DNA from 4 places in the Modestobacter sp. VKM Ac-2979 genome. Region 4 is predicted to be linked to each of the others. Evidence: riboswitches for the same ligand, from Rfam matches in the RefSeq annotation. Region 4 holds a riboswitch; each other region holds the start of a gene.
What was found. A riboswitch is a leader RNA that binds a small molecule or an ion and turns the genes downstream of it on or off. The one in region 4 is predicted to bind cyclic di-AMP.

Region 1 (6,946 bases), on a different contig from region 4:
TCCGGTGGTCATGGCGGCCACCGATCCTGGGCTCAGCAGCGGTCCGCCGCCGTCGGCCAGCGCGCCGAAGACGGCCAGCACGTCCGGTGCGCTGGAGACCAGCCCGGCCGCCAGCCCCTCGAAGACCGGCGGCACGGACGACCGCCCGTCGGCGGGGTCGAGGAGCTCGAACCCGTCGCCGGCCGGCAGGTACGCCGGGCCGAGCCGCACGGGGTCGGTCGCCCAGAAGCCGGTGTCGGCCAGGCCCAGCGGACCGGTGATCCGGGCGCGCAGCAGGTCGTGCAGCGGGCACCCGGAGACCCGGCTCAGCAGCACCGAGAGCACCTCGGTGCTGAGGTGGTACAGCCAGCTGGCCCCGGGTTGCGCGGCCAGCGGCAGCTCGCCCAGCCGGGCCAGGTACTCCTCCGGCGTCAGCTCCGGCGGGAGCGGACCCGGTCCGAGGCCGGCCCGGTACACGGCCTGGTCCAGCGGCGAGTCGTCCCACAGCCCACCGAAGCCGGGCGTGCTGGTGAGCAGGTGGCGGACGGTGATCGGGCGGTCAGCGGGCACCGTGTCCGTGAGTGGGCCGGCCCGGTCGACCAGCACCCGTGGTTCGGCCAGCTCGGGCAGCCACCGCCCGACCGGGTCGTCGAGGTCCAGCAGCCCGTCCTCGACCAGCGACAGCGTCAGCACCCCGGCGAACGGCTTGGACAGCGACGCCAGCCGGAACAGCGAGTCCGGACGCACCCGGGTGGTGCCCCCCAGCTCGAGGGAGCCGCCGGTGTGCACCTCGACCTCGCCGCGGTGCCGCACCGCGGCGGCGTAGCCGGGCAGCCGGCCGCGCTCGACCTCGGCCTGCAGCTCCGACCAGACGGTGACGAACCGGGACAGGTGGGTCATGCCGGCCTCCGGCGTCCGAGGGACGGCGCACCCGGCGTCCGAGGGACGGTGCGCTCAGCAGGGAGGACGGCGGCGGCCGGCGGAAGTCATCGCGCCGGCCGCCCGGAACCTCAGGCGGTGGTGCCCTTGCCGGAGGACCGCTGCGCCTCCGGGGCGTCGGCGCCGTCCTCGCCGAGGTGTCGCTCGAAGTGCGGCGGGACGACGAGGTCGGCCGGGCTGAGCTCGTCGATCGAGCGGTGGCCCAGGCCGACCAGGGCCGAGCCGAGGCCGTCGCGCAGCAGGTCCAGCACGTTGCCCACCCCGGCCTCGCCGTTGGCGGCCAGACCCCACAGGTAGGCGCGGCCGATCATCACGGCCTGGGCGCCCAGGGCGAGGGCCTTCGCGACGTCGCCGCCCCGCCGGATGCCGCCGTCCATCAGCACCTCGACCTGCTCGCCGACCGCCTCGACCACCGCGGGCAGCGCCCGGATCGCCGCCGGGGTGCCGTCGAGGTTGTTGCCGCCGTGGTTGGACACCGAGATCGCGGTGACCCCGGAGTCCACGGCCCGCTTCGCGTCGTCCACGCGCATGACGCCCTTGAGCATGAACGGCCCGTCCCACTGCGAACGCAGCCAGGCGACGTCGTCCCAGCTGGGCATCGGGGAGGCGCTCCACTGCCCGTAGGCGCCGAAGAACGTCGGCGGCTCGTCGCCGGGCTTGGCCACCATGTTCGGCACCGTGAGGTCGGGGAGCTTGCGGGTGCGGGCGAAGTCGAGCAGCCACCGCGGCCGGGCCAGCACCTGGGGCGCGTACTTCCGAGCTGCCTCGAGGTTGATCTTCTCGGGGATGAACGGGCTGCCCCAGTCCCGGCCGTAGGCGAACGACCAGTCCAGCGTGGCGATCATGCCGACCGCGCCGGCGTCCCTGGCCCGCTGCATCCGGCCGAGCATCTCCTCACGGGTGCCGACCCAGTACATCTGGAAGAAGGTCTGCGGGTTGGCCGCCACGACCTCCTCGATCGGCTTGCTGGCGAAGGAGGACAACCCCATCGCCACGCCCCGGGAGGCGGCGGCGCGGGCCACGGCGACCTCGCCCTCGGGGTCGACCGCCTGCACGCCGGTGGGGCTGATCATGATCGGCATGGACACCTGCTGGCCCATGATCGTGGTGCCCAGCTGCCGCTCGTTGCTCAACCCGGCGGTGTGCGGGGCGAACCCGAGCTCGGCGAAGGCGGCGAGGTTGTCCTCCGCGGTGAGCCCGCGCTCCGACCCGGCCACCAGCGCCCCGTAGACGCCCTTGGGCAACCGCCGCTTCGCGCGCCGCTGCGCCTCCGCCACCGACTCGAACCACGCGTTCGCCACCTGCGGACTCCCTGCTGCTCGCCTCGTCCCGGGCGACGCCGTCGTCGCCGGGGTTGCCGTCGCGGAGCCGGCCGGTCCACCGGCGCGCCACGTGGCACTGAGTGCCACCCTAGCGGCCGGGGTGGCCTGGGACACAGCGCGCCGGTCAGGCGTCCTTGATCGCCGAGACGTCGAACTCCACCTGGATCCGGTCACTGACCAGCACGCCGCCGGTGTCGAGGACCGCGTTCCAGGTCAGGTCCCACTCGCTGCGCTTGATCGCCAGCGCACCCTCGAAGCCCACCCGCATGTTGCCGAACGGGTCCAGCGCCGAGCCGGTGAGCGTGAAGTCGATCGAGACCGGCTGGGTGACCGCCTTGATCGTGAGGTCGCCGGTGACCCGGTAGACGTCCCGGTCGACCTGCTCGACCGACGTGGAGACGAACACCATCTCGGGGTGCTGCTCGACGTCGAGGAAGTCGGCCGAGCGCAGGTGCGCGTCCCGGTCCGGGGTGCCCGTGTCGATGCTCGCGGTGGCGATCCGCAGCTGGACGCTGCTGGCCGCCGGCGTCGCGGTGTCCAGGTGGGCGGTGCCGGAGAAGTCGGTGAAGGCACCCCGCACGGTGGTCACCATGGCGTGCCGGGCCCGGACGCCGATCCGGGTGTGCGTGACGTCGACGGTGTAGTCGCCGGTGACGTCCGTCAGGGCGCTGGTGGCGGCGTCGAAGTCCGTCGCGGCGCCCTCGGGTGCGCGGTGCTTGCCCACGGGTCAGCGCTCTCCTCGTCTCGGTGGTCGAACCCCTCGATCCTCCCCGATGGTCCCGCGCCGGCGCACAGGAGGGCCACCCGCGCGGGGGCCCGGACGCAGCGAGGCCCGGGTCCAGCCGGACCCGGGCCTCGCTGCGCACCACCGGTGGCTCAGTACCAGCCGGTGGCCTTCGAGTGCGACCACGCGCCGCACGGCGAGCCGTAGCGGTTGTTGATGTAGATCAGCCCCGCGTCGATCTGCCGGTAGCCGTCGGAGGTCTTGGCGATCCCGGTGCTCTTCCAGGTGGAGTCCAGGAACTGCGGGATGCCGTAGGCGGTGCTGGTCGGGTTCTGGGCGTTCGGGTTCCAGCCGCTCTCCTTGCCCCAGAGGCTCTCCAGGCAGGAGAACTCCGCCTGGTCACCGCCGAGCTTGCCGAGGGCGTAGTCCTGGAACGAGCCCGAGCCGGACGAGGCGGCCGGGGCCGCCGGCGCCCGGGCGGGAGCGGGGGCGGCCGGCGCGGGCGCGCGGGCGGCGGCCCGCTGAGCGGCGGCCGCCTCCTCCGCGGCCTCGGCCTCGGCGGCGGCCTGGGCCTCGGCGGCGATCCGGGCCTCCTCCGCGGCCTGGGCCTCGGCGGCCAGCCGCGCCGCCTCGGCGGCTTGGGCGTCCAGCACAGCCTGGTCGGCGGCGGCCTGCGCCTGGGCGGCGGCGACCTGCTCGGCCTCGCGCTGGCTGCGGTTGGCGGCCAGCTGGCCGAGCCGGTCGGTCAGCCGCCCGTCGACGAGGGCGGTCGCGGTCTGCTGCGAGCTCAGGTCGAGCTGGGCGGCGACGCCGGCGGGCTCGACGGCGGCCTCGGCCCGGGCGTCCGGCTCACCGCCGACGAGGACGTTGACCAGGATCGCGCCGGCGGCCGCGACGCTCAGGTACAGCGTCGGTCGACCCAGCCCACCGGGCGGCTGGCGACGACGGGTCTGCCGGGCGGTCGGGGCGTCACCGGTCGAGAGCAGCGGGAGCACCTCGGTGGTGGGCAGCTGCTCGTCCGACGAGGACGCGGTGGTGCGACGGGACATGAAGAGAAGGGCTCCGTGGGTCTTCCGTGGCCGCCTACCGAGTCAGCTGACGGGTTCGGGCGGGAAGCGGCCCTACCCGGCCGGGCGGTTGCCCGGGCGGGATTCACCCCAGTGGTGCGGTGGGTCCCCGGTTCGCTGCGGGCAGCGACTCGGCGGCATCCGGTGCGGGCTCCCCGGGTGGGGACGAGACGTCCGACCGGACCTGGCCAAGGTAGAGGCCGTGACCCGGCCGTGACAATGCCCGGGAGCGTCTTTCGTCGCCATGTGCCACGGCTCGCACCCGGCGGTGGGGCGGGCTTGGAGCAGAGTGACGGCTGGGGCCGGTGGGACGGCGCAGGTTCAGGGGAGCCGCCACACCGTCGTCCGGCGCACCGCGCCCCCGGCGGCGTCGGGCACGTCGTACTCCGCCTGCGCGAGCAGGCCCTCCTTCGGGACGTACGCGCGCCCGGGGTCGCCCAGCAGCACGGTGGCCCCGCGCAGCCAGGCCGCACCGAGGAAGGGCAGCACCCGGGCGGTCATCTCGCGGTCGTAGCAGACGTCGCCGGCCAGGACGACGTCGATCGCCGGCAGCTCCTCGTCCAGCACGTCGCCGACCACGTCGATGCCGGTGACCCCGTTCACCTCGGCGTTGAGCCCGACCGCCGCGTGCGAGTACGGGTCGACGTCACTGGCCAGCACCCCGCTCGCCCCGGCCAGCACGGCGGCGACGGCAACCAGGCCGCTGCCGGCCCCCAGGTCGAGCACCCGGCGGCCGGCGACGAGCTCCGGGTGGTCGAGCACGTGCCGGGCCAGCGCCTGGCCGCCGGGCCAGGCCGCGGCCCAGAACGGCGGGTCCTCGCCGGCGCCGCCGCCCTCGGTCTCCATCGCCTCCCAGAGCGCGACGACGTCGTCGGCGACGTGCAGCTGCACCTCGGGGACGAGCGACGGGCGGTCCAGCCGGGTGTGCGCCCGCAGGAAGGCCGGTGGGACGGGGTGCGGGACCGCCACGCGGGTCAGTCCTTGCGCTGGCTGCGCACGACGGTGACCGGGCACGGGGCGTGCCGGGTGACCTGGTCGCTGACCGAGCCGAGCAGCAGGCCGGCGAAGCCGCCCCGCCCGCGGGCACCGACGACGAGGAGGTCGGCGTCCTGGGCGGCCTCGATCAGCGAGCGCACCGGGGCCGCGTGCACCACGTGGCAGGTGACCCCGCCGGCCCGCTCAGCGCCCAGCACGGCCCGGACGTCGGCCTCCAGGTCGGCCTGCACCGCCTGCTCGTACTCGCCGATCGGCGGCACGTAGCCCGGCTCCCAGCTGGCCGGCTGCGGCGCGGTGGCGATCCGCCAGCCGCGGACGACGTGCAGCGGCCAGGAGGCGCGCTCGGCCAGCCCGGCTGCCCACTGCAGCGCCTCCTGCGCGCAGTCCGAGCCGTCGTGCCCGACGACGACGCCCCCCGCGACCACGGCGCGGGTCGACACCTCACCCTCGACCGCGGCGAGCTCGGTGGCCGCCTCGTCCCGCTCGGCCGCGAGGGCTGCGTTCTCCGGCTGGGCTCCTGGCTGCTGCGTCAACGCCGTCTCCTGTGCTCGTCTGCGTGTGCTCTGCCGGTACCCGGCACCGACACAGCTTCTCCTACCCGCCCGGTGGACGGCAGGGGCGGAGGGCCCGTCCGGCCCGTGTCGCCCGGCCAGCGGGCTCGGATCGCGCCGGAGGCCGCGCTGCTCTTCACTGATCATGAGCCGGCACACGCCGGCAGGAGCTACTGGAGCAGAGGAGGAACGGCAGCCATGGAGCACTTCACCATCGCCACCGTCGCCGAGGAGAGCGCCGACTTCCGTCGGGTGCTGTGGACCGGCGAGCACACCCAGCTGGTGATCATGACGATCCCGCCGGGTGGGGAGATCGGCGAGGAGGTGCACGAGGAGATCGACCAGATCCTCACCTTCGTCAGCGGCACCGGTCAGGCCGTCGTGGGCGGGCAGAAGAAGAACGTCGCCCAGGGTGACCTCGTCGTCGTCCCCGCCGGCAAGAAGCACAACTTCCTGAACACCGGCGTGAACCCGCTGGTGCTCTACACGGTCTACGGCCCGCCGGAGCACGCCGACAAGGCCGTGCACAAGACCAAGGAGGAGGCCGACGCCCTCGAGGAGGCCGGCAAGGACGAGCCGCCGACCAGCTGATGCCGGGTCGTGCCGGTCGGGCAGGGTGGGCGGCGTGACGACGCAGCCGGGCATCTTCGCCCTCGGCACCCCCGAGCACTGCTATCTGGAGCTCGACCTCGAGCCCGGCTGCTCCGCGGCGGACCTGGTCCGCGGGGTGGCCGGGCTCATCGGTCCGCTCTCCTCCACCGGAGGGGTGAACGTGGTGGTCGGCCTCCGGCCGGAGCTGTGGGCCGAGGTCGCCCCGGACGACGCCCCGGCGGACGCCGCGGGCTGGACCGAGGACCTCGTCGGCGCCGGCCGCTACCGGATGCCGGCGACCCAGCACGACGCCTGGGTCTGGGTCGCCGGGGGCGACCGGACCGCGGTGTTCGACAACGCGCGCGCCGTGCTCGCCGCCCTGGCCGGGGTCGCCCGGGTGGGCGCGGAGGTCACCGGTTGGCTGTACCGGCACGACCGGGACCTGACCGGTTTCGTCGACGGCACCGAGAACCCGTCGCTGCTGACCGCCGCCGAGGTCGCGGCGGTGCCGGCGGGCGAGCCGGGCGCGGGAGCGAGCATCGTGCTCTACCAGGTGTGGCGGCACGACAGCGCCACCTGGGAGAGCCTGGGCGTGCACGGCCAGGAGATGATGATGGGGCGCACCAAGCCCGACAGCGTCGAGCTGCCCGAGGACGTGATGCTGCCCAGCGCGCACGTCGCCCGCACCACCGTCGAGGTGGACGGCGAGGAGAAGCCGATCTTCCGGCGCAACGTCGCCTACGGCGGGGTCACCGACCACGGGACGGCGTTCGTCGG
Region 2 (6,946 bases), on a different contig from region 4:
CCGCTCAGTGGACCCCGAGCAGGTGCTGCGCCGCGGCGAAGCCGCCCAGGCCGCTGACCGCACCGCCGCGCACCGTGCCGCCCGAGGAGGCGGCGACCACCCGCGGATGCGCCGTCGCCACGCCCCAGGTGCCGACGGCCTCCGGGTCGGGCGCGACCGGCCAGGCGAGGTCGCCGTGGAAGATGTGCCCGCCCGGCATCGCCAGCGACGCCTCGACGTCCAGCGGCGAGGACGCCTGCAGGCACGGCCGCCCGTCGCCGTCGGTGGCCAGGCAGTCGGCCAGCGGCTCGGTCAGGTGGGCGTCCAGCTGGGCCAGCACCCGCCGCACCGCCTCCGTCCGGGTCCCGACGGGGTCGGCCGCGTAGAGCTCGGCCGGCGTGTGCAACCCGAACAGGGTCAGGGTGTGCAGCCCGGTGTCGCCGACGATCGACGGGTCGGTGAGCGAGTGGCAGTACACCTCGAAGGGGACCACCTCGGGCAGCTGCCCGGCCGCGGCCTGCGCGTACGCGGCGTCGAGCTGGCCGGCCGCCTCGTCGACGTGCACGGTGCCGCTGAAGACCCGGCGGGGATCCGCGCCGGACCGCAGCCCGGGCAGCCGGCGCAGCACCATGTTGACCTTCAGCTGCGACCCCGACGGCCGCGGCGCCGGGGCGGCGCCCAGCAGCTCGTCGAGCACGGCCGGGGCCGCGCCGCTGACCAGGTGCCCGGCGTCGGCCGCGTGCGCCGTCCCGTCGGCGTCGGTCCAGTGCACGGTGACGCCGTCGGCCCGGGTCTCGACCGCGGTGACCTCGGCGCGGGTGAGCAGTGCGGCACCGCGCGCCCGGGCTGCGTCGGCCAGCGCGCCGCTGACCGCACCCATCCCACCGACCGGCACCCGCCAGCGGCCGGTGCCGTTGCCGATGAGGTGGTACAGGAAGCACCGGCCGGCCAGGCCGTCGGCGGCGTGCACGTCGGCGAAGGTGCCGATCAGCCCGTCGGTGAGCGCGATGCCCCGCACCTCGTCGTCGGTCAGGTGGTCGGCGACGACGTCGGCCAGCGGCCGTTCCCGCAGGTCGCGCCAGATCTCCGGGTCCCGCAGGCGCGCGGTGACCGCCGCCTCGCTGGGCAGCGGTCCGGTCAGGGTGGGGGCCAGGTCCTCGGCGAGGGTGGTCAGTCGGCCGTAGAACCGCTGCCAGCCGGCGAACTCGGCGTCCGAGCCGGTGAGGGCGCGGAAGGAGGCCGCCGTCTCCGGCCCCTCGTCCCGCTCGACCAGCAGCCCGGTGGCCGCACCGCCGCGGCGCAGCGGGGTGTAGGAGGCGACCGCCCGGTCCAGCAGGGTGATCGGCAGCGCCAGGTCGGTGACGACCCGGTCGGGCAGCAGGCTGACCAGGTAGGAGTAGGCCGACAGCCGGACGCCGACGCCCGGGAAGACCTGCTCGCTGACCGCGGCGCCGCCGAGCACGGCCCGCCGCTCCAGCACGAGCACCGACCAGCCCGCGCGGGCCAGGTAGGCGGCGGCGACCAGCCCGTTGTGGCCGCCGCCCACCACGACGGCGTCGTACCGGGCTGCGGTGCTCACGCCAGCTCCCGAGCGAAGCAGAGCGAGAACGGGTCGTCCACGTAGTGCCCGAACGCCGGGATCGGCCGGTAGCCGGCCGCGGTGTACAGCCCGACCGCCTCGGGCTGGCGCGGCCCGGTCTCCAGCAACACGGTGGTCCAGCCCCGCCCCACCGCCTCGGCCTCCAGCGCGGTGAGCAGCAGCCGGGAGACGCCCCGCCCACGCGCCGCCGGGACGACGTACATCCGCTTGAGCTCGGCGGTGCCGTCCCCGAGGGGCCGCAGCGCGCCGCAGCCGATCGGCGTGCCGTCGTCGTCCCGGGCGAGGAGGACGACGGCGACGTCGGCGGCAGACGGCGGCACCCCCGGCTCGCTCGCACCGCCGTAGCGGGCCCGCAGCTCGACCTGCTGGGCGGCGGTCAGCGCGGCGACGTCCGGGTCGTCCCACGAGGCGGCGGAGAGGGTCGGCACCGGGTCATCCTGGCGCGCCGTCGTCCACCTGCTGCAGCAGCCCCCACACGAACCGGGCCCGCACCCGGCCGGGGAGGTGCACCTCGAAGCGACTCGGGACGCCGGGGTCCACCGCGGCCGCGCCGGGCAGGGTCACGACGTCGTCCACCACGTGCTCCCAGACGCGCAGGGCCCCCGGTGCGGCGGCCGGCACGGCGGAACCGGGCGCGCGGACCAGCTGCTCGTGGAGCACCGCGCCGTCCGGGCCGCCCAGCACCTCCCACCGCAGGTGCGGCCACAGCGGCAGCGGCCACCGCCGGACGACGAGGTCGACGTCACCGAACCGGCGGTCCTCCTGCTCGGCGGATGGACCGAGCACGGCAGCGCGCAGCACGAGCCCGCGCGGTGCTCGCTCTGTGTGATGGAGCGCGCGCCAACGACGGTGCGCGGCACGCGCCTCGGCCCGGTCGGCGCCGAGTCTGGGCAACGCCTCGGAGACCAGGTCGGGTCGCGTGTCGGCCATGCGGCGGAGCAGCACGAGGCAGAACTCCCGCTGTGCCAGGCCCTTCACGCGGCGAGCCTGTCACGCTCGGTGAGCGTGTTGCAGCACACGCCCGGGGATTTCCACAAATTGACCCCAGTCGTTTGTCACGAGCACATAACGCACGTACGGTCACCAGCGGTCCTGACGGGCAGCGCAGTCGCCCACCCGGGTGACCACCGACAGGACCGCCGCCGAACCACACGGCTCGCCGCAACACTCGCGGGCTCGTGGACCGGGGACCCACCGCAGCACTGGGGTGAAGCTCCGCACGGCCCGCTCGCGGGCCCGAGGAGCCGGGCGTCTTCCCGCCCGAACCCGTCAGCTAACTCGGTAGGCGGCAGGTGGAAGAAAGGACACACCCGCCGAACATGGCGAGTTCGCACATCTCTGTCCGTCGTGGCCGCAACGGCCGACGGGCCCTGCTCACTCTGTTCGTCGCGGGTGGCGTCGCCCTCGCACCGGTGCCCGCCCTGGCGGCTCCTGAAACACCCACCACCTCGCAGGAGGCGGCCGAGCTCATCGCCGCCCGTGGTCACGACCTCGAGGTCGTCACCGAGAAGATGCACGAAGCGACCGACGTGCTGACCAGCATGAAGGCCGCCTCGGACGCCGCCGCCGCCGAGCTCGTCGCCGCCGAGGCGGCCGTGGTCGAGGCCCGTGACCACGTGCGCCAGGTCGCCCGCAGCGCCTTCACCGGTGAGCAGCTCTCCTCGCTGCAGGCCATGCTCACCAGCTCCTCCGCCGACGAGATGCTCGACCGGATGGGCACGCTGGACAGCATCGCCGGGCACAACAACGAGGTGCTCGGGGTCGCGCAGCAGGCCACCGTCAGCGCCGACGAGGCGAAGGCCGCTGCCGAGAAGGCCGCCGCCGACGCGGAGGCCCAGGTCGCTGAGGTCGCTGCCCAGCAGGCCGACCTGAACGAGCAGATCGCCGAGTACCAGGCCGAGTACGACCGGCTCTCCGCCGAGGAGCGCGAGCGCGCTCGCATCCTGGCCGAGCAGCACGCGGCCGCAGAAGCGGCGGCAGCCGCAGCCGAGCGCGAGGCCCAGGCCGCCGCGGCGGCGGAGCGCAACAACGCCCAGACCGCCTCGCGCGACGAGCGCACGGCCCCCGCTGCCCGTGCGGCCGCCCCCGCCCCGGCCGCCGCTGCGGCGCCGGCACCGGCTCCGGCCGCGCCGGTCGTGGCCAGCAGCGGCGCTGCCGCCACCGCGGTGAGCACCGCGATGGCCCAGCGCGGCAAGCCCTACGTCTGGGGCGCCACCGGCCCGAACTCCTACGACTGCTCCGGGCTGGTGAAGTACTCCTACGCCGCGGCCGGGGTCAACCTGCCCCGCAGCAGCCGGCAGCAGGCGGCGTCGGGCCGGGCGGTCTCCCGCGGCGAGCTGCAGCCGGGCGACCTCATCGCCTACTACAGCCCGGTCAGCCACATCGGCATCTACATCGGCAACGGCCAGATGGTCCACGCGCCGACGTCGGGTGACGTGGTCAAGGTCGCCAGCATCGACGCCATGGGCCCCATCACCGCCATGCGTCGGGTCGCCGGCTGACAGCTGCACCACCCCGCGACACCCGCCGGTGCCCCGGTCGCCTGACGGCGGCCGGGGCACCGGCGCGTCCGGACCCGGTGGCGACGATCACCCGGGTACGCGCACCGGCACCCCGTCCCGCCGGGCACGATGAGGTACAGCCCACGCCATGCCCACCCCGAGGAGCACCGTGCCCGCCGCACTGACCGACCCCACGAGGGTCGCCCGCGTCTTCCGCGTCGTCGCCATCGCCGAGGCCGTCTCCTGGGTGCTCCTGCTGGCCGGCATGTTCGTCAAGCGGGTGCTGCAGGCCTCGGAGCTGGGCGTGCAGGTCTTCGGCCCGGTCCACGGTGCGGTGTTCGTGGCCTACGTCGTCGTCGCCCTGCTGGCGTGGCGGGTGCTCCGCTGGACCCCGGCCACCGGGCTGCTGGCGCTGGCCGCCTCCATCCCGCCACTGGTGACCATCTGGTTCGAGCGCTGGGCCCGGCGTACCGGCCGGCTGCCGGTGGACGCCACCACGCCGGTCCGGGCCGGCTGAGCGCACGATGGTCACCCCCGTCCTGCCCGCCACCGCCCGCACCCTGTTGGCCCGCACCGCACGGGTCCAGCGCGACGGCCGGGCACCCAGCCTGGTCGCGGGCGTCGTCCGGGACGGCGGGCTGGCCTGGTCGGCCGGTCGCGGCGACGTCGCCGAGCCGCACACCGACGTGCAGTACCGGCTGGGCTCGATCAGCAAGACGGTGACGGCCCTGGCCGTGCTCCGGCTGCGCGACGAGGGCCGCCTGGGGCTCGACGACCTGCTCGAGGAGCACGTCCCCGACACCCCCTTCGGGGAGCGCACCGTGGGCCAGCTGCTCGCCCACCTCGCCGGCGCGAGCTCGGAGAGCCCCGGCGGCTGGTGGGAGCGCGTCCCCGGCGGGTCGCTGGCCGAGCTCCGGCTGACCGACGACGACGTCGTCCTGGGCAGCGCCCGGCGGTTCCACTACTCGAACCTCGGGTTCGGGCTGCTCGGTGAGCTGGTCGCCCGGCATCGTGGGCGCTCCTGGGCCGAGGTGGTCCGGGACGAGGTGCTGCTGCCGCTGGGCATGGAGCGCACCACCCCGCGGCCCACCGGTCGGGCGGCGCAGGGTGCGGGGGTGCACCCGTGGGCAGACGTCGTCCTGCCCGAGCCCGAGCACGACGCCGGCGTCATGGCCGCGGCCGGCCAGCTGTGGGCGACGCTGGCCGACCTCGGCCGGTTCGCCGCCTTCCTGCTCGGCGACACCGGCGACGTGCTCTCCCCGGCGACGCTGGAGGAGATGACCGTGCCGGCCGGGATCGACTCGTCGTCCCCCGGGTGGTCGGCGTACGGGCTGGGGGTGCAGGTCCTGCGGGTCGACGGGCACACCCTCATCGGCCACGGCGGTTCGATGCCAGGCTTCCTCGCCGGGGTCTTCGTCGACCGGTCCGAGCAGGTCGGAGCGGTGATGCTGGCCAACACGACCAGTGGGCTCGACCCGCTGGTGCCCGGGTTGCTGGCCGACCTGCGGGCCGCCGAGCCCCGGATCGTCGACGCCTGGGTGCCGTCCCCGCCGCCGCTGCCGCTGGACTCGCTCGGCGTCTGGTTCTGGGGGCCGGCTCCGCTGGTGCTGCGCGCCCAGTCCGGTGGCCTGCTGCACCTGGGGCCGCTGCCCGGCCGGTCCGGCCGGGCGAGCCGGTTCGCTCCCCGCGCGGACGGCACGTGGGTCGGGCTGGACGGCTACTACGCGGGCGAGACGCTGCGGATCGCTCCCGACCACCTGGACCTGGCGACGTTCGTGCTCACCCGTACGCCCTACGACCCCGAGGCACCCGTGCCCGGCGGGGTCGACGAACGTGGCTGGACGGCGCCCTAGGCGTCAGGCGCCGGACGGTCGGGCGCTGGGGTACAGGCCGGCGGCGTACTGCTCGCCGTAGTACTGCTGCAGCTCGGCCAGTGGCGTGGCGGCAGCCTCCTGGGCGTGCGCGATCCGGGCCCGGGAGGGCAACGCCCCGGGATCCCAGGTCGCCGGGTCCCACAGCTGCGACCGCAGGAACGCCTTGGCGCAGTGGTAGAAGACCGACTCGATCTCCACGACCATGGCCAGCAGTGGCCGGTGTCCGCGGACGAGCATCCGGTCCAGCAGGTCCTCGTCGCGCACCAGGCGGGCCCGGCCCTGTACCCGGAAGGTGTCGCTGCGACCGGGCACCAGGTAGATCAACCCGACGTGCGGGTTGGTCAGGATGTTGCGGAACCCGTCGGCACGACGGTTGCCGGCGCGCTCGGGCAGCGCGATCGTCCGGTCGTCCAGGACGACGGTGAACCCGGGCGGATCGCCCTTCGGGGAGACGTCGCAGCTCCCGTCGGCCGCCGAGGTCGCCACCAGGCAAAACGGTGAGGCGGCCAGCCAGTCCCGGTCGATCGCGTCCAGGCAGGGGCGGTCCTTGGTGGCGGCGCGCGGCGCCGGTTCACCCAGCAGCTCGCGCAGCTCCGCCTCGGTGGTGATCTCGTCCACGGCGCCAGTCTGGCCCACCGGACCAGTCCCGAGGCCACCGCGAACGGGCGGGTCCGCCGTCAGGGGAGGTCGAACGCGTCCATCGTCGTCTTCACGATGACGCCGTAGGCCAGGTGCGGGACGACGTCGCTGACCCAGTCGGTGGCCGACCAGGTGCGCGGGTCGGTGATCCCGAGCGCGGTCATCGGGCCGTTGGTGCCGATCAGCACGCCGATCGTGGTCAGCGCCGTCCCGACGAGGGGCTGGGAGCGGAAGCCGGCCGCCCGGGCGAGCCCGGCGAGCACCCCGACCCCGACCCCGGCCGCCAGCCCGGTGAGCGGACCGAGGCCCTGGACCCGGTTCTGCCGGGTCTCCTCGTCGCCCGGGATCGACAC
Region 3 (6,946 bases), on a different contig from region 4:
AGCCCGCCCCACCCGTACCTTGCCGCCGAGCTCGGCGGCCTGCTGCCGGGCACGGCCCTGGACGCCGGGTGCGGCACGGGTGCCGAGACACTGTGGCTGGCCGAGCACGGCTGGGAAGTCACCGCCGCCGACATCTCGGCCGAGGCGCTGGCCCGGGCCGCCGCCCGCGCCGCCTCGAGCGGGAGCGCCGACCGCGTCCAGTGGGTCGAGGCCGACCTCAGCAGCTGGGAGCCCGAGGTCCGGTTCGACCTGGTCACGACCTCCTACGCCCACCCGGCGATGCCGCAGCTGGCGTTCTACGACCGCCTCGCCACCTGGGTCGCCCCCGGCGGGACCCTGCTCGTCATCGGACACCTGCACACGGGCGAGGACGGCCATGGCCACGACCACGGCCACGACCACGGCCAGGACCACGGCGACCAGCCCCCCGCCGAGGCGACCGCCACTGCTTACGCCGTCACCGCGCGGCTGGCCGACGCCGAGTGGGACGTCCAGACCGCCGACGAGGTGCACCGCACGGTGCTCGCACCGCACGGCGGAACCGTCGCCCTGCAGGACTTCGTCGTACGCGCCACCCGGCGCAGCTGACCTCCGCCCCACCACAGCACGACCACCAGCGCTCGGGCGACAGCCCCAGCGCCGCTGGCTGCTGCCCCCTGCCCCCTGCTCGACCTCACCTGCCGAGAGGCGCCATGACCACCGAAGCGTCCGCATCCGAGCCGACCCTCGCCCCGACCATCTCCGACCCACGCCAGCGCCGCGCCGTCCTGATCGCGGTCTGCATCGCCCTGATGGCCGTCATCGCGTCGGTGTCCGGGCTGAACGTCGCCCAGCCCGAGCTCGCCGTGGAGTTCGGCGCCTCACAGAGCGCCGTGCTGTGGATGATCAACAGCTACACGATCGTCCTGGCCGCACTGCTCCTCCCCGTGGGCGCACTGGCCGACCGGTGGGGCCGAAAGCCGATGCTGCTCGCCGGCCTGACCCTGTTCGCCGCCGCCAACGTGGCAGCCGGCCTGGCTCCCTCGACCGAGGTCATGGTCGCCGCCCGCGCCCTCAGCGGCGTCGGCGCGGCGATGATCATGCCGGTCACCCTCGCCGTCATCACCTCGACCTTCCCGGACGAGGAACGCGCCACGGGCATCGGCGTGTGGACCGCCGTCGCCGGCGGAGGCGGCATCCTGGGCATGTACCTGTCCGCCCTGCTGGTGGACGTGGCGAACTGGCGGTGGCTGTTCGTCCTACCCGTCGCGCTCGTCGCCGCCGCCGTCGTCCTGACGCTGAGGTCGGTGCCGAACTCACGCGAGAGCGCCACCCACCGCTTCGACCTCGTCGGCTCGCTGACCTCGGTGCTCACCGTCCTCGCGCTGATCCTCGTCCTCCACGAAGGTCCCGAGCAGGGGTGGACGGCACCGGCGACGCTGCTGAGCCTGCTCGGCGGCGCCGTGGCCGCCGCCGCGTTCATCGCATGGGAGCTGCGCCAGCCGGCCCCGCTCCTGGAGATCCGGCTCTTCCGCGAGCGCGGCCTGGCCAGTGGCTCCCTTGCACTGCTGGTCGTCTTCGGCGTGCAGGCCGGGATCTTCGTCGTCCTCTTCCCCTACCTGCAGGCGGTGCTGGGCTGGTCGGCGCTGCGCTCGACGCTGGCACTGATGCCGATGGCGCTGCTGATGATGGCCTCCTCCGGGCTGGCACCGAAGGTGGCCGCACGCATCGGTGCACGACTGACCATGGCCACCGGGATCCTGCTGGGCACCGTGGGCCTGGTGCTGATGGCCAGCTTCGTCTCCGTCGAGGGCGGTTACCGCTCGGTGCTGGCCGGGCTGCTGGCCATCGGGCTGGGCATGGGCCTGGCCATGACGTCCTCCACCGAGGCCATCACCCGCGCACTGCCTCGCGAACGGCAGGGTGTGGCCTCCGCCCTCAACGACGTCACCCGCGAGCTCGGCACCGCACTCGGCGTGGCACTGCTCGGTGCCGTCCTGGCCACCGGCTACCGCAGCGCCCTCGACCAGCAGCTCCCCGCCGGGGCTCCTGCAGACGCTGTCGCGGCAGCCCGCGAAGGCCTGGCCAACGGCCTCGCGGCCGCCGACGTGGCCGGCCCCCAGGCCAGCGCACTCGTCCGGGCGGCACAAGAGGCCTTCGTCGACGGCTGGCAGCAGGCCATGTGGGCCGGCACCGCCGTCATGGCCGTCCTGTTCGTCATCGTCCTCGCCCGTGGCCCCCGCGGGAGCGCCCCTGGCCCCGTCGTCGGGGAGACCGAAACCGAACACACCATCACCCGGTGACCCTGAACGGGCGGTTGACGCAGCCGACTGCGTCGACCGCCCGCTGGTGCACCGCGCGCGAGGCGCGGCCCTGGGTCGTCGGGCGGGAGAGGTGGAGCGCGGTGCCCGGACGGCACCGCGCCCCACCCGGTACAGATCAGCCACCCAGCTCGGTGAGCAGCTGCCGCATCTCCTCGATCTCCTGCGCCTGGACCTCGCTGATCGAGCGAGCCAGGTCGACGGCCTCGGCGTTGCGGCCGTCCTCGACCTCGGTCCGCGCCATCTCGACTGCGCCCTCGTGGTGCTCGATCATGGCGTCGAGCCACATGCGGCCGAAGTCCCGGCCGGCCGCAGGCATCTCCTCCATGCCCATGCCGCCGTCCATGCCCATGCCGCCCATGTCCCCGGACCCGTGGTCCATGCCGCCCATCGAACCGGACTCCTCGAGCGGTTGGCCCCACTCCTCCAGCCAGGCCGTCATGAGGTCGATCTCCGGGTCCTGACCTGCTTCGATCCGCTCGGCCAGGTCCACGACCCGGGGATCGGAGGCGCGGTCGATGGCGACCGCGGACATCATGAGCGCGCCCTCGTGGTGCGGGATCATCCCCTGCGCGAACGCGACGTCCGTGTCGTTGAACTCCGCGCCCTGCTCGGCGGAGCTGTCGTCGGCCGCGTTGCCACCGGTGGCGGAGGTCTGCTCGGTGTCCGAGCAGCCGGCGAGGACGACGACGGCGGCCATCAGCCCACCGGTGAGGCGGACGAGTCGGATGCTGGTGCGGGTCATGCTGGGTCTCCTGTCTGGGGGATGTGGGCGTGCGTGCAGGACCCCGGGACAGCGGGAGCTGTCGGGGTGCAGCTGCTCGGCCTAGATCCGCAGGAGACAGAGAGCGGAGAGGGTGGGTGGTCGAGGCTGCCTCGACCACCCGGTGGGCCAGCGGGACGGTGTGGGCGAGCCGCGGACGGGCGGGATCGCCACGCCTCGGCGGAGCACCACGGCCCTGAGAACCATCAGACCCGCGAGCAGGACGGCGAGGCACACCGCCAGGAGGTGGGCGTCGTGCCACGGGGCCGGCAGCCCGCTGGACCCGGTGGCACCGTCGGCGTCTGCCTCTGGTGTGGCGGCACCGTGCCCGTGGTCGGGCATCGCACCTGCGACGGGGCCCAGATGGACGGACGCTGCCGGTACATCGACAGAGGCTGCCGCACTGAGCGATGTGGACCCGTCTTCCAGCGCTGACCCCGCGGCCGCGCACTGGATCCCGTGCATGGCGAAGACAGCGGCCAACAGCAGCAGCGCCGCCCAGAGCCGTGCCACCAGGACCACCTCCTCCACACGAAGGTACGACGGCCTGGCTGGCGCACCCGAGAAGGCCGTCGGCCCCTTGGAGTGACACCCGGGCCCGTCCCCACGCTGATCATGACCGCACCCCGGCGCGAAGTGCCCACTGCAGCGACTGCTCGGCGGCGCTGACCGCCCAGCGGGGTCACCGAACGAGGTTCGAGGGCTGTCGAGGTCAGCCGCAGCTTCCGCCCAACGGCAGGCCGCGGGCGGCCAGCCACGGAACCGGGTTGCTGCGGTTCTGGTAGAGCCCACCCAGATGCACTTCGAAGTGCAGGTGCGGGCCGGTGGACTGACCCGTGTTGCCCACCAGCGCGATCTGCTGCCCAGCGGACACCTGCTGTCCCGCGTCGACCGAGTAGCTGTCGATGTGCCCGTAGAGGGTGATCGAGCCGTCCTCATGCTCCAGGTAGACGGCCAGCCCGAAGCCGGATGCGGGGCCGGCCTGGAGCACCACGCCGGCTTCGGGCGCATAGATCGGTGTGCCGATCGGGGCGGCGATGTCCACGCCGTGGTGCATGGTCCCCCAGCGGGCGCCATAGCAGGAGGTCACCCGCCCCGACGTCGGGATCCCGGCGCCGGAAGTCGACCGCTCACCTCCCCGGGAAGCCGCACCGTCCAGCCGTTCCGCCAGTAGTGCATCGACATCGCCACTGCTCGGTTGCTCCGTCGGTACCGCAGTGACATCGCTGCCGGCCGGCTGTTCCATCGACCCCGCAGCAGCATCGCCGGCGAGCGTGACCACCCGCTCCCGCGCCTCCTGCAACTGCTGCTCCAACGCGGCCCTGTCCCCCACGGCGGCGTCGTAGGTCTGCTGCGCCGCGGCGAGCTCGTCGTTGGCGACCCGTTCAGCCTCCGCGGCGGATGCGGCGGCCGCATCGCGGGCAACCACGGCGGCCTTCGCCGCCTCGGTGGCCGCCTGCTGCTGGCGCTGGACGACCTCGAGCTCGTCCAGTCGCTCGCCCCGGTCATCACCCAGCAGCTCCAGCGTGGCGGCTCGTTGGAGGACTTCCTCGGGGCTGCCTGCGGCGAAGAAGGCCGAGGCACTGCCGTAGGCGTCAGCGCCCATGTAGCTCTGCCGGGCCAGTGCGACGACGTCGGCTCGGGCCTGCCCGACTGCTGCCTGCGCAGCCGTCAGCTCGGCCTCCCGGGCATCGGCCTCCTGCCGGGCTGTGAGCAGCGCAGCCTGGGCGACCAGGCTCCGATCGGCGACCGCCTCAGCCTCCACCGTCAGCCGCCGCAGGGTCTCCTCTGCCGCCACCACCGACGCCTCGACGCTGGCCAGCGCGGCCTCGGCCCCGGCGAGTCCGGGTTGGCCTGCCGGGGCCGGCGGGGGCTCAGGTGCGGCGTGGGCTGCCGGACCGGTGAGCACCAGCAGCAGGGCAGCACCGGCGGCCAGCGTCGGCGCAGTGACCGCGGCGCGCCATCGGGCGCGGCGGCGTGGGTGGACAGGGTGCTGCAAGACGGTGTCGTGCGACGTCGCCAACGCGGCGAGCTCCGTTCTCCCTCACCGTCTACCGAGTTAGCTGACGGGTTCGGGCCGGAGACAGCCCTACTCGCTGCGGCGCACTGGCCACGTGAGATTCACCCCAGGGAACGATGGGTCCCCGGTCTGCCACCGCGCGAGCGGTGGCAGTTCGACGGGGTCTGCGCGAGGACCTCTGGGCGAGATCGGGGCTCGGGCGGACCGGCCGAGACGCTACAACGAACCCCGATGAACGTCACAATCCAGTAACAGCAGCCAACCATCGCGGCCGGCCGCACCATCCGGGGCCAGTACATGTGCAGGCGCCACAGGCGGCCGATCACGCGGACGCCGCAACCACGGCATGCAGGTCTTCATGGAGAACGAGGGCGAACTGGCGCTGCGCCTGCTCACCACCCGCGCCGCCGACTTCCAGGCGCGGCTGCTGGGCCGGGTCCGTGCGCTCCTCGCCGAGGCCCTCGACGCCGGCAAGATGTGCAGCGACATCCCGCTCGACGACCTCGGCTACGTCGTCGTCCGCATCATGGAGTCCTACGTCTACCTGACCCTCATCACCGGCGAACAGCCCGATCCCGACCGCGCCGGCCGCGTCCTGCACGCACTCCTGCCGCTGCCTGACTGATCCGGTGGTCGAGCGTTGCACCTGCCGGGGTGGACCTGGACCCCGGCCGACCGGACGGACCCATGGCCTCGGCCATGCGCGCAGTCCAGATCACCGAATCGGTGGCCCGAGCTCCTGAACGTCGTCGGCCATCGTCTTCGATGCCGTCCTCGCCTGGAACCGCATGTGAGAGACATGCCCTAGCTGTCACCGACGTCCTGGCTGGGTACAGCTAGAACGGCGGTGGCGTGGCACTCAACATGCGTCACCGAGATCGCCGGCGACGACCCCGGTGCGTCGGTGCCGGTCGCGGAAGCGCCCGGGGGCTTCGTCGTGGGCACGGCTGAAGGCCCGGCTGAACGCGTGCACGGAGGCATAACCCACGGCTCGTGCGATGGACTGCTGCGGTTCGTCGGTATCGCGCAGGCGAGCGGCCGCCAGGTCCATCCGCCAGCGCAGCAGGTAGGCGGTGGGGCTCATGTCCAGGGCGGCGGTGAACCGCCGCGCCAGGGTCGCTCGGGACACTGCGATGCCGGTTGCCAGGTTCTCCGCCGTCCAGGCCCGCTCCGGTGCCTGGTGGATCAACGTCAGGGCGGCGCTCACGACCGGGTCACCCAGCCCAGCCAGCCAGGACCCCGGCTGGGTCGCCGTCTGCGCTGCTGCCCAGGCCCGCAGCGACTGCACGAGCAGCACGTCGATCATCCTGTCCAGCAGGACCGAGGAGGCCATCCCGGGCTCGGTGAGCTCACGGCCCAGGATGCGCACGGTGTCCTGAAGGTGGCCGGCCCCCGCACCCGCTCCCACGTGGACGACGTCGGGTAGCGCGGTGAGCACGCGAGTTCGTGCCCCGGGGTCCTGGAGGTAGTGGACCGTGACGATGCGGGTGTCCACCGGCCCGATCCCCAGCCGGACCACGTCCCCGACCTCGCGGGCTCGAGCAGCGGCGGCACGGTCGCACGATGCCGCGGAGGCCCACGGTCGGCTGGTCAGCTCGTGCACGGTCCCCGGAGGCAGCAGGACGACGTCCCCGGACTCCAGCCGCCGTGGCGGGCGCGAGGAGGTGGTCAGCCACGCGGATCCCTCGGTGACCGCGTGCACCGCCGCTCCGGGGTACCGGTCCAGGCGCACTCCCCAGCTGCCGGCGGCGCCGCTGGCCTCGATGCGGGTGCCGATCGAGCCGGTCACGCCGGCGACCCGCAACAGGTCGGCGAGCAGGTCCACGCAGCAACTGTACGTGCGCCGCGGCGGACGACCGGTGC
Region 4 (6,946 bases):
GGAACTCCCCGAACGACCAGGCGATGCCGCCGGCCGCCCCCTGGTCGTACAGCGGGTCGATGCCCCAGGACTCCGGCGGGGTGGTGTAGCTGGTGAGCAGCAGCGTGTTGCTCATCATCACGATCACGCCGAAGAACGCGTGGAAGGGCGCCGGCAGCAGCAGTTCCAGCATCCGCGCGCCGTGCCCGGACCGCCGGGGCCAGGGGTCGATGGCCATGATCGGGCCGAAGAACAGCAGCCCGGTGACCAGGAAGTGCAGCAGCATGAACGTGTGCCCGGGCACCGTCGACATCAGCTCGTCGAACAGCGGGGTGAAGTAGACGCCGTAGAGGCTGGCGATGAACAGCGGGATGGTGAACAGCGGGGAGGAGACCAGCTGGCCCAGCCGGCTGTGCAGGGCCCCGAGCAGCGCCCGCCGCGGCATCCCGGCGGGCCCCTGGGCCGCGGGGAGTGCGCGCAGCATCAGGGTGACCGGTGCGCCGAGCAGCAACAGCAGCGGCGTGATCATGCTCAGCACCATGTGCTGCACCATGTGCAGGCTGAACAGCGCCATCCCGTAGCTCTGCAGGCCACTGGCGGTGACGTGGAACAGGGTGGCGCAGCCGAGCAGCCACGCGACCGTCCGGGACGGCGCCCAGCGGACGCCCCGGCGGTGCAGCCGCCACAGCCCGACCAGGTAGCCGGCGGCCATCAGCACGGCGAGCCAGGCCACCGGCGACGCGGCGGCCAGGTCCAGCCCCAGCACCCGACCGAGGGTCGGCGGCAGCTCCGGGACGTGCATCGCACCCATGCCGCCGTGCTCGTGGCCCACGTTCGTCCTCTCTCAGCTCTGCTGTGCGGCCCCCACGGTAGGCCTGGCCCGGCCCTCTCGCCGCAGTCGCCGAGGGGGCCGGGTCCGCCGGCTCAGCGGAGCGTGACCTGCCGGGACAGCAGCCCCGCGCGGGCCCGTCGCTCGTCCGCGTCCAGCGGCTCGGTGACCGCCAGCGCAGCGTCCAGCCGGGAGTGCAGCTCGGCCGAGGGGCCGGCCCACTCGGCACCGGGCACGGCGCCGGGCACGTCCCACACCGGGACGACGAGCCCGAGGGCGCGGAAGGCGCCGGCGTAGCGGGTGCCCTCCCCCAGGCTCAGCTGCTCGGCCGCGCCGAGCCGGGCCAGGGCGTCCAGCAGCGCCTCCTCCGGCTCGGGGCGCACCCAGCGCACGTGGCCGCGCTCGGTGGTGGGCCGGCACCAGTAGGCGGCCTCCAGCCCGTCCAGCCGCACCGTGGGCATCACCATCTCGTTGGCCTGCTGCAGGCTCGCGCGGGCGGTCGCGTCGACGTCGGCGCCCTCCAGCCAGAACTCGAAGTCGTCGTGCACGGTGACCTCGAACGGAGCCGAGAGGTCCAGCAGCTCCTGCAGCCGCGGCCCGGCCGAGCCGGCGGCACCGATGGGGCCCGGGTCGACGGGGGCGCCGGCCGGCGCCTCGAGCGCGGCGGCGAGCGCGGTGCCGAGGTCGCGGCTGACGTCGTCGGAGGAGGTCTGCAGCTGGACGCCGAGCAGGATCTCGCCGTTGGCCCGCACCAGGGCAGGGGTGCCGCCGGGGAGCACGCTGGCCAGCGTGACCGACCGGCCCTCCGTGGTGGTCAGCTTGGCGGTGGCGGCCGGCACGAGCTCGCGCAGCGCCACCCAGTCGACCTCGCCGGGCAGGCCCTCGAACGGGCGGAGCACCGGCTGGCCGTAGCCGGAGCCGTGGCAGTGCTTGTAGCGGCGACCGGAGCCACAGGGGCAGGGCGCCTTCGGGTTGGTCTCACCGTCGGTCGCGGCAGGGGCGGCGGGGCGGCGGCGGGTCGTGGAGCGGGCCATGCCTGCGAGCGTAGGAGGCGCCGTCGGCGACCGGGGGACGGCGTCCCGTCCGGCTGCCGCCCGTAGGCTCTTCCGGTGACACCGGCTCCCGTCCCGTTCGACCTGACCGACCCCGCGCTGGTCGCCGATCCCTATCCCGCGTTCGCCGTGGCCCGCGCCGCAGCGCCGGTGCAGTGGGACGAGCGGCAGGGCCTGTGGCTGGCCTTCGGCCACGCCGAGGCCAACGCCGTCCTCCGGGATCGACGGCTGGGCCGGATCTGGTCGGACCGGACCCCCACCGAGCGGTTCGAGAGCTTCAACCTGATCCACCGCAACGCCATCCTGGAGATGGAGCCGCCCACGCACACCCGGCTGCGCCGGCTGAGCAGCGCGGCGTTCGCCCGCGGCCACGTCGAGCGGCTGCGACCGTGGGTCCAGGACCTGGCCGACTCGCTCGTCGACTCCCTCGTCGAGCGCTCCGCCGGCGCGACCGGCGTCGACGTGCTGTCCGGCATGGCCGAGGAGCTGCCGGTCGCAGTCATCGCCGAGCTGCTCGGGGTGCCGGCGGTCGACCGGCCGCTGCTGCGCCCGTGGTCGAACGCGATCGTGAAGATGTACGAGTACGGCCGGACGTCGGAGATCGAGGCCGACGCCGAGCGGGCCGCCGCCGAGTTCGTCGCCTACCTGCGCGAGCTGGCCGCCGAGCGGCGGACCGCACCGGGCGAGGACCTGCTCACCCACCTGGTCACGGTGCGCGACGCCGAGGGCGACCGGCTCACCGAGGACGAGCTGGTGACCACCTGCATCCTGCTGCTCAACGCCGGCCACGAGGCGACGGTCAACGTCAGCGGCAACGGCCTGCTGGCGCTGCTGGAGCACCCCGACCAGCTCGCCCGGCTGCGCGCGGACCCGGCCCTGCTGCCGACGGCGATCGAGGAGCTGATGCGCTACGACTCACCGCTGCAGCTGTTCGAGCGCACCGCCACCGAGGACGTCGAGATCGGCGGGGTCACCGTCGCTCGGGGACAGAAGATCGCCGCCCTGCTGGGCAGCGCCAACCGCGACCCGGCCGTCTTCGTCGACCCGGACACTCTCGACGTCGGACGCGCGGACAACCCGCACATCTCCTTCGGGGCCGGGGTGCACTTCTGCATCGGTGCCCCGCTGGCCCGGGTGGAGCTGCAGGCCTCCTTCGGTGCACTGCTGAGCCGGACGTCCCGGCTGGAGCTGGCCCGCCCGGCCCGGCGCCGCCCGGAGTTCGTCATCCGCGGGCTGCAGGACCTGCCGGTCGTGCTCACCGGCCGCTGAGCCGTTGCGCCGGGAGACGACCTCGGGGCACCGGCGCACGCCGCGTCCATGATCCGTCACAGCTCGTGCTGACCGCGTCGGGGAGCCCGGGAAAGCTCGTCGCCGACCGGCTCCCCCGGCCGACGGCCTGCCTACCGTTGTCTCCGTCCGCCGCACGGCGGGCTCCGGACGACGGCACCGCCGAACCTGCCCACCGTCGCCCGGACGTCACGAGACCACGGGCAGGCGCGGGGGACCCACCTCGCAGGACCAGGCCTCCGGGCCTTGGGGTGAAGCCGCAGCACGCGGCCGGGCAGCTCTCGCCCGAACCCGACAGCTAACTCCGCAGGCGGCGAGAGGCACACACACCCATGCTCAATCGCTTCACGGCACGGCGCGACCGCTCCACCGAGCGCTCCGCCTTCGCTTCGGCGGCACGCCCCGCCATGGTCGTCGCGGCAGCCGCGGCGATGTCCTTCGGGGTCATCGCACCGGCCGCGGCCCACACCGGCAGCCACACCGTCAGCCCCGGTGACACGCTCAACGAGCTGGCCGCCAGCCACGGCACCACCTGGCAGGACATCCACGCCGCCAACCGCGACACCATCGGCAGCAACCCGAACGTGCTGCGCGTCGGCCAGGTGCTGACCATCGGCGGAGGGGCGGCCCCGGCGGCTGCACCGGCAGCCGCACCCGCGGCGGCGACCGGCACCTACGTGGTGCGCTCCGGCGACACCCTCGGCAAGATCGCCGCCCAGCACGGCACCACCTGGCAGGCCCTCTACGCCGCCAACCGCGGCACCATCGGCGGCGACCCGAACGTGCTCCGCGTCGGCCAGACCCTCACCCTCGGCGGCGGGGCGGCCGCACCTGCGGCCCCGGCACCCAGCCGCCCGGTCGAGCAGCCCGCCAGCCGCAGCGCCGACCGGACCGCCAGCGGTGACCCCCGGTCCATCGCCCGGACCATGGTCGCCGAGCGCGGCTGGGGCCCCGGCGAGTTCGACTGCCTGGACGCCCTGTGGGAGAAGGAGAGCAACTGGGAGACCACGGCCGACAACCCGAACTCCAGCGCCTACGGCATCCCGCAGGCGCTGCCCGGTTCGAAGATGGCCTCGGCCGGCCCGGACTGGCGCACCAACCCGGCGACCCAGATCACCTGGGGCCTGGGCTACATCAGCGACCGCTACGGCACCCCGTGTGGCGCGTGGGCGCACTTCCAGGCCAACAACTGGTACTGATCGACCAGCGCGACGGGTCGGTCGGCGCGGTTCCGCGCTGACCGACCCGCACCGGTGGTCCGGGCGACCGGACCACCGGCACGACGACGCCCCGGCCGGGCAACCGGCCGGGGCGTCGTCCGTCCTCAGAGGCGCTGGTTGAGCCGGTGGTAGGCCGCGCTCCAGCGCAGCTCCTTGGCCAGGCTGCGCCGGGTGGTGTCGGCGTCGATGAGCACCAGCTCGGTGTCGAACACCTCCGCCAGGTCGGTCAGCTCGTCGGCCCCCAGCTGGGTGGACAGCACCGTGTGGTGCGGCCCGCCGGCGGTCAGCCAGCCCTCGGTCGCCGTCTCGAAGTCCGGCCGGGGCTCCCAGACCGCCCGGGCGACCGGGAGGTTCGGCAGCGGCTCGGACGGCTCGACGACGTCGATCTCGTTGGCCACCCAGCGGAACCGGTCGCCCAGGTCGCACCAGCCCACCATGATGCCGGCGGCGGGGGCAGCGGTGAACACCAGCCGGGCCGGGTCCTCGCGGCCGCCGATGCCCAGCGGGTGCACCTCCAGCCGCGGCTTGTCCCCGGCGATCGTCGGGCACACCTCGAGCATGTGGGCACCGAGGATCTTCGGGGTCTCCGAGGCGAGGTCGTAGGTGTAGTCCTCCATGAAGGACGTGCCGCCGGGCAGCCCCTGGGCGGCGACCTTGAGCACCCGCAGCAGGGCAGAGGTCTTCCAGTCGCCCTCGCCGCCGAAGCCGTAGCCGTCGGCCATCAGCCGCTGCACGGCCAGGCCGGGGAGCTGGCGCAGGCCGCCGAGGTCCTCGAAGTTCGTGGTGAACGCACCGAAGCCGCCCTCGGTGAGGAACTGGCGCAGGGCCACCTCGATCCGGGCCTGGTAGCGGACATGAGAGTGCCGCTCGCCACCCGGGCGCAGGTCGGCGTCCATCTCGTAGAGGTCGCCGTACTCGGCGACGACCGCGTCCACGGCGGAGTCGGCGACCGCGTCGACCACCTCGACCAGGTCGTTGACGCCCCAGGTGTTCACCGACATGCCGAAGCGGATCTCCGCCTCGACCTTGTCGCCCTCGGTGACCGCGACGTTCCGCATGTTGTCACCGAACCGGGCCAGCTTGAGGCCGCGGGCGGCGGCCGCACCGGCGGCGGCGCGGGCCCAGGAACCGACCCGGGCCTGCACCCGCGGGCTGCCCGCGTGGCCGGAGACGGTGGTGCGCGGCGTGCGCAGCCGGGTGAGCATGAACCCGTACTCGCGGTCGCCGTGGGCGGCCTGGTTCAGGTTCATGAAGTCCATGTCGATCGTCGCCCACGGGAGGGCGGCGTCGGCCTGGGTGTGCAGGTGCAGCAGCGGCTTGCGCAGCGCGTCCAGCCCGGAGATCCACATCTTCGCCGGCGAGAAGGTGTGCATCCAGGTGATGACGCCGAGGCAGTTCGGGTCCTCGTTCGCCTCGCCCATCATCTTCCGGATCGCACCGGCGTCGGTGAGCACCGGCTTCCAGACCACCCGGACCGGGACGGCGTCGGCGCCGTCCAGCGTCGCGGCGACCCGCTGCGACTGCTCGGCGACCTGCTGGAGGGTCTCCTCGCCGTACAGCCCCTGACTGCCGGTGAGGAACCAGATCTCCGAACCCTCGAATGCCACCTGCTGCTCCTTCGTGCTCATCGTTGTCCGTAGACGTTCTGGTAGCGCGCGTACAGCGAGTCGATGTCCGCCTGCGCGATCGGGACGGGCTCACCCAGCTGGCGGGAGAGGTGCACGGTGCGGGCGACGTCCTCGGTCATGACGGCGGCCTTGACCGCGGCCTTCGCCGAGGGCCCGATGGTGAAGACGCCGTGGTTCTTCATCAGCACCGCCGGCGAGCGGTGCCCCTGCAGCGTCTCCACGATGCCCTGGCCGATGGAGTCGTCACCGATCAGCGCGAACGGCCCCACGGGGATGGGCCCGCCGAACTCGTCGGCCATCGCCGTGAGCACGCAGGGGATCTCCTCGTGCCGGGCCGCCCAGGCCGCGGCGTAGGTGCTGTGCGTGTGCACTTGGCCGTTCACCTCGGGCATGTTCCGGTAGACGTAGGCGTGCGCCGCCGTGTCGCTGGAGGGGGCCCGGACGCCGTCGACGGCGTTGCCGTCGAGGTCGCAGACGGTGATGCCCTCCCAGGTCAGCTGGTCGTACTCGACGCCGCTGCCCTTGATGACGAACAGGTCCTCGCCGGGCACCCGCTCGGACACGTTGCCCGAGGTCCAGGTGACCAGCTCGTAGCGGGTCAGGTAGGTGTGCAGGTGGGCGACGTGCTCGCGCTGGGCGCGCAGCGTCCCCTGCTCGGTGCGGGTCGGGGTGGAGGTCATGCCGGCTGCTCCTCGGTGGTGGCGGTCGGGGTCTCGTCGGTGTGCGGCTCGGCCGGCCGGTCGCCGATGGCGACGTGCTCCACGGCGGCCCGCTCGACCGGCAGCCCGGCGACGTACCGCTGCATGAAGGCGTCGAAGCCCGCGACGTCGGCGGGGTCGGGCTCCGCGGTGGTCAGGCTCGCGTCACCGAACACCGCGGTGTCCAGGTACTCGGCGAGGCTCTGCCCCGCGGGGCGGCCGGCGGCGAAGGCAGCCAGGACGGCGATCCCCC

Region 1: another riboswitch for cyclic di-AMP. It lies ahead of O2W15_RS21855 (transglycosylase SLT domain-containing protein); the one in region 4 lies ahead of O2W15_RS17660 (LysM peptidoglycan-binding domain-containing protein).
Region 2: another riboswitch for cyclic di-AMP. It lies ahead of O2W15_RS07240 (C40 family peptidase); the one in region 4 lies ahead of O2W15_RS17660 (LysM peptidoglycan-binding domain-containing protein).
Region 3: another riboswitch for cyclic di-AMP. It lies ahead of O2W15_RS10770 (peptidoglycan DD-metalloendopeptidase family protein); the one in region 4 lies ahead of O2W15_RS17660 (LysM peptidoglycan-binding domain-containing protein).

Annotation. Positions count from the first base shown of each region.
Region 1 is NZ_JAPVBO010000008.1:164,715-171,660, reverse strand. It holds gene O2W15_RS21870 (serine hydrolase domain-containing protein) at 1-879, opposite strand, end outside; gene mftD (pre-mycofactocin synthase MftD) at 990-2,219, opposite strand; gene O2W15_RS21860 (YceI family protein) at 2,365-2,964, opposite strand; gene O2W15_RS21855 (transglycosylase SLT domain-containing protein) at 3,117-4,013, opposite strand; cyclic di-AMP (ydaO/yuaA leader) riboswitch at 4,030-4,178, opposite strand; gene O2W15_RS21850 (class I SAM-dependent methyltransferase) at 4,353-5,000, opposite strand; gene O2W15_RS21845 (universal stress protein) at 5,006-5,560, opposite strand; gene O2W15_RS21840 (cupin domain-containing protein) at 5,777-6,169, shown strand; gene O2W15_RS21835 (Dyp-type peroxidase) at 6,204-6,946, shown strand, end outside.
Region 2 is NZ_JAPVBO010000002.1:551,590-558,535, forward strand. It holds gene O2W15_RS07225 (phytoene desaturase family protein) at 5-1,558, opposite strand; gene O2W15_RS07230 (GNAT family N-acetyltransferase) at 1,555-2,007, opposite strand; gene O2W15_RS07235 (hypothetical protein) at 2,012-2,557, opposite strand; cyclic di-AMP (ydaO/yuaA leader) riboswitch at 2,727-2,882, shown strand; gene O2W15_RS07240 (C40 family peptidase) at 2,899-4,080, shown strand; gene O2W15_RS07245 (DUF3817 domain-containing protein) at 4,229-4,597, shown strand; gene O2W15_RS07250 (serine hydrolase domain-containing protein) at 4,605-5,933, shown strand; gene O2W15_RS07255 (pyridoxamine 5'-phosphate oxidase family protein) at 5,937-6,572, opposite strand; gene O2W15_RS07260 (hypothetical protein) at 6,632-6,946, opposite strand, start outside.
Region 3 is NZ_JAPVBO010000003.1:403,452-410,397, forward strand. It holds gene O2W15_RS10755 (class I SAM-dependent methyltransferase) at 1-588, shown strand, start outside; gene O2W15_RS10760 (MFS transporter) at 693-2,282, shown strand; gene O2W15_RS10765 (DUF305 domain-containing protein) at 2,419-3,045, opposite strand; gene O2W15_RS24000 (DUF6153 family protein) at 3,127-3,855, opposite strand; gene O2W15_RS10770 (peptidoglycan DD-metalloendopeptidase family protein) at 3,776-4,972, opposite strand; cyclic di-AMP (ydaO/yuaA leader) riboswitch at 5,098-5,253, opposite strand; gene O2W15_RS10775 (QsdR family transcriptional regulator) at 5,430-5,708, shown strand; gene O2W15_RS10780 (AraC family transcriptional regulator) at 5,943-6,908, opposite strand.
Region 4 is NZ_JAPVBO010000006.1:70,687-77,632, reverse strand. It holds gene O2W15_RS17675 (cytochrome c oxidase assembly protein) at 1-811, opposite strand, end outside; gene O2W15_RS17670 (DUF5926 family protein) at 904-1,842, opposite strand; gene O2W15_RS17665 (cytochrome P450) at 1,918-3,129, shown strand; cyclic di-AMP (ydaO/yuaA leader) riboswitch at 3,357-3,455, shown strand; gene O2W15_RS17660 (LysM peptidoglycan-binding domain-containing protein) at 3,480-4,346, shown strand; gene araA (L-arabinose isomerase) at 4,472-5,995, opposite strand; gene O2W15_RS17650 (L-ribulose-5-phosphate 4-epimerase) at 5,992-6,675, opposite strand; gene O2W15_RS17645 (xylulokinase) at 6,672-6,946, opposite strand, start outside.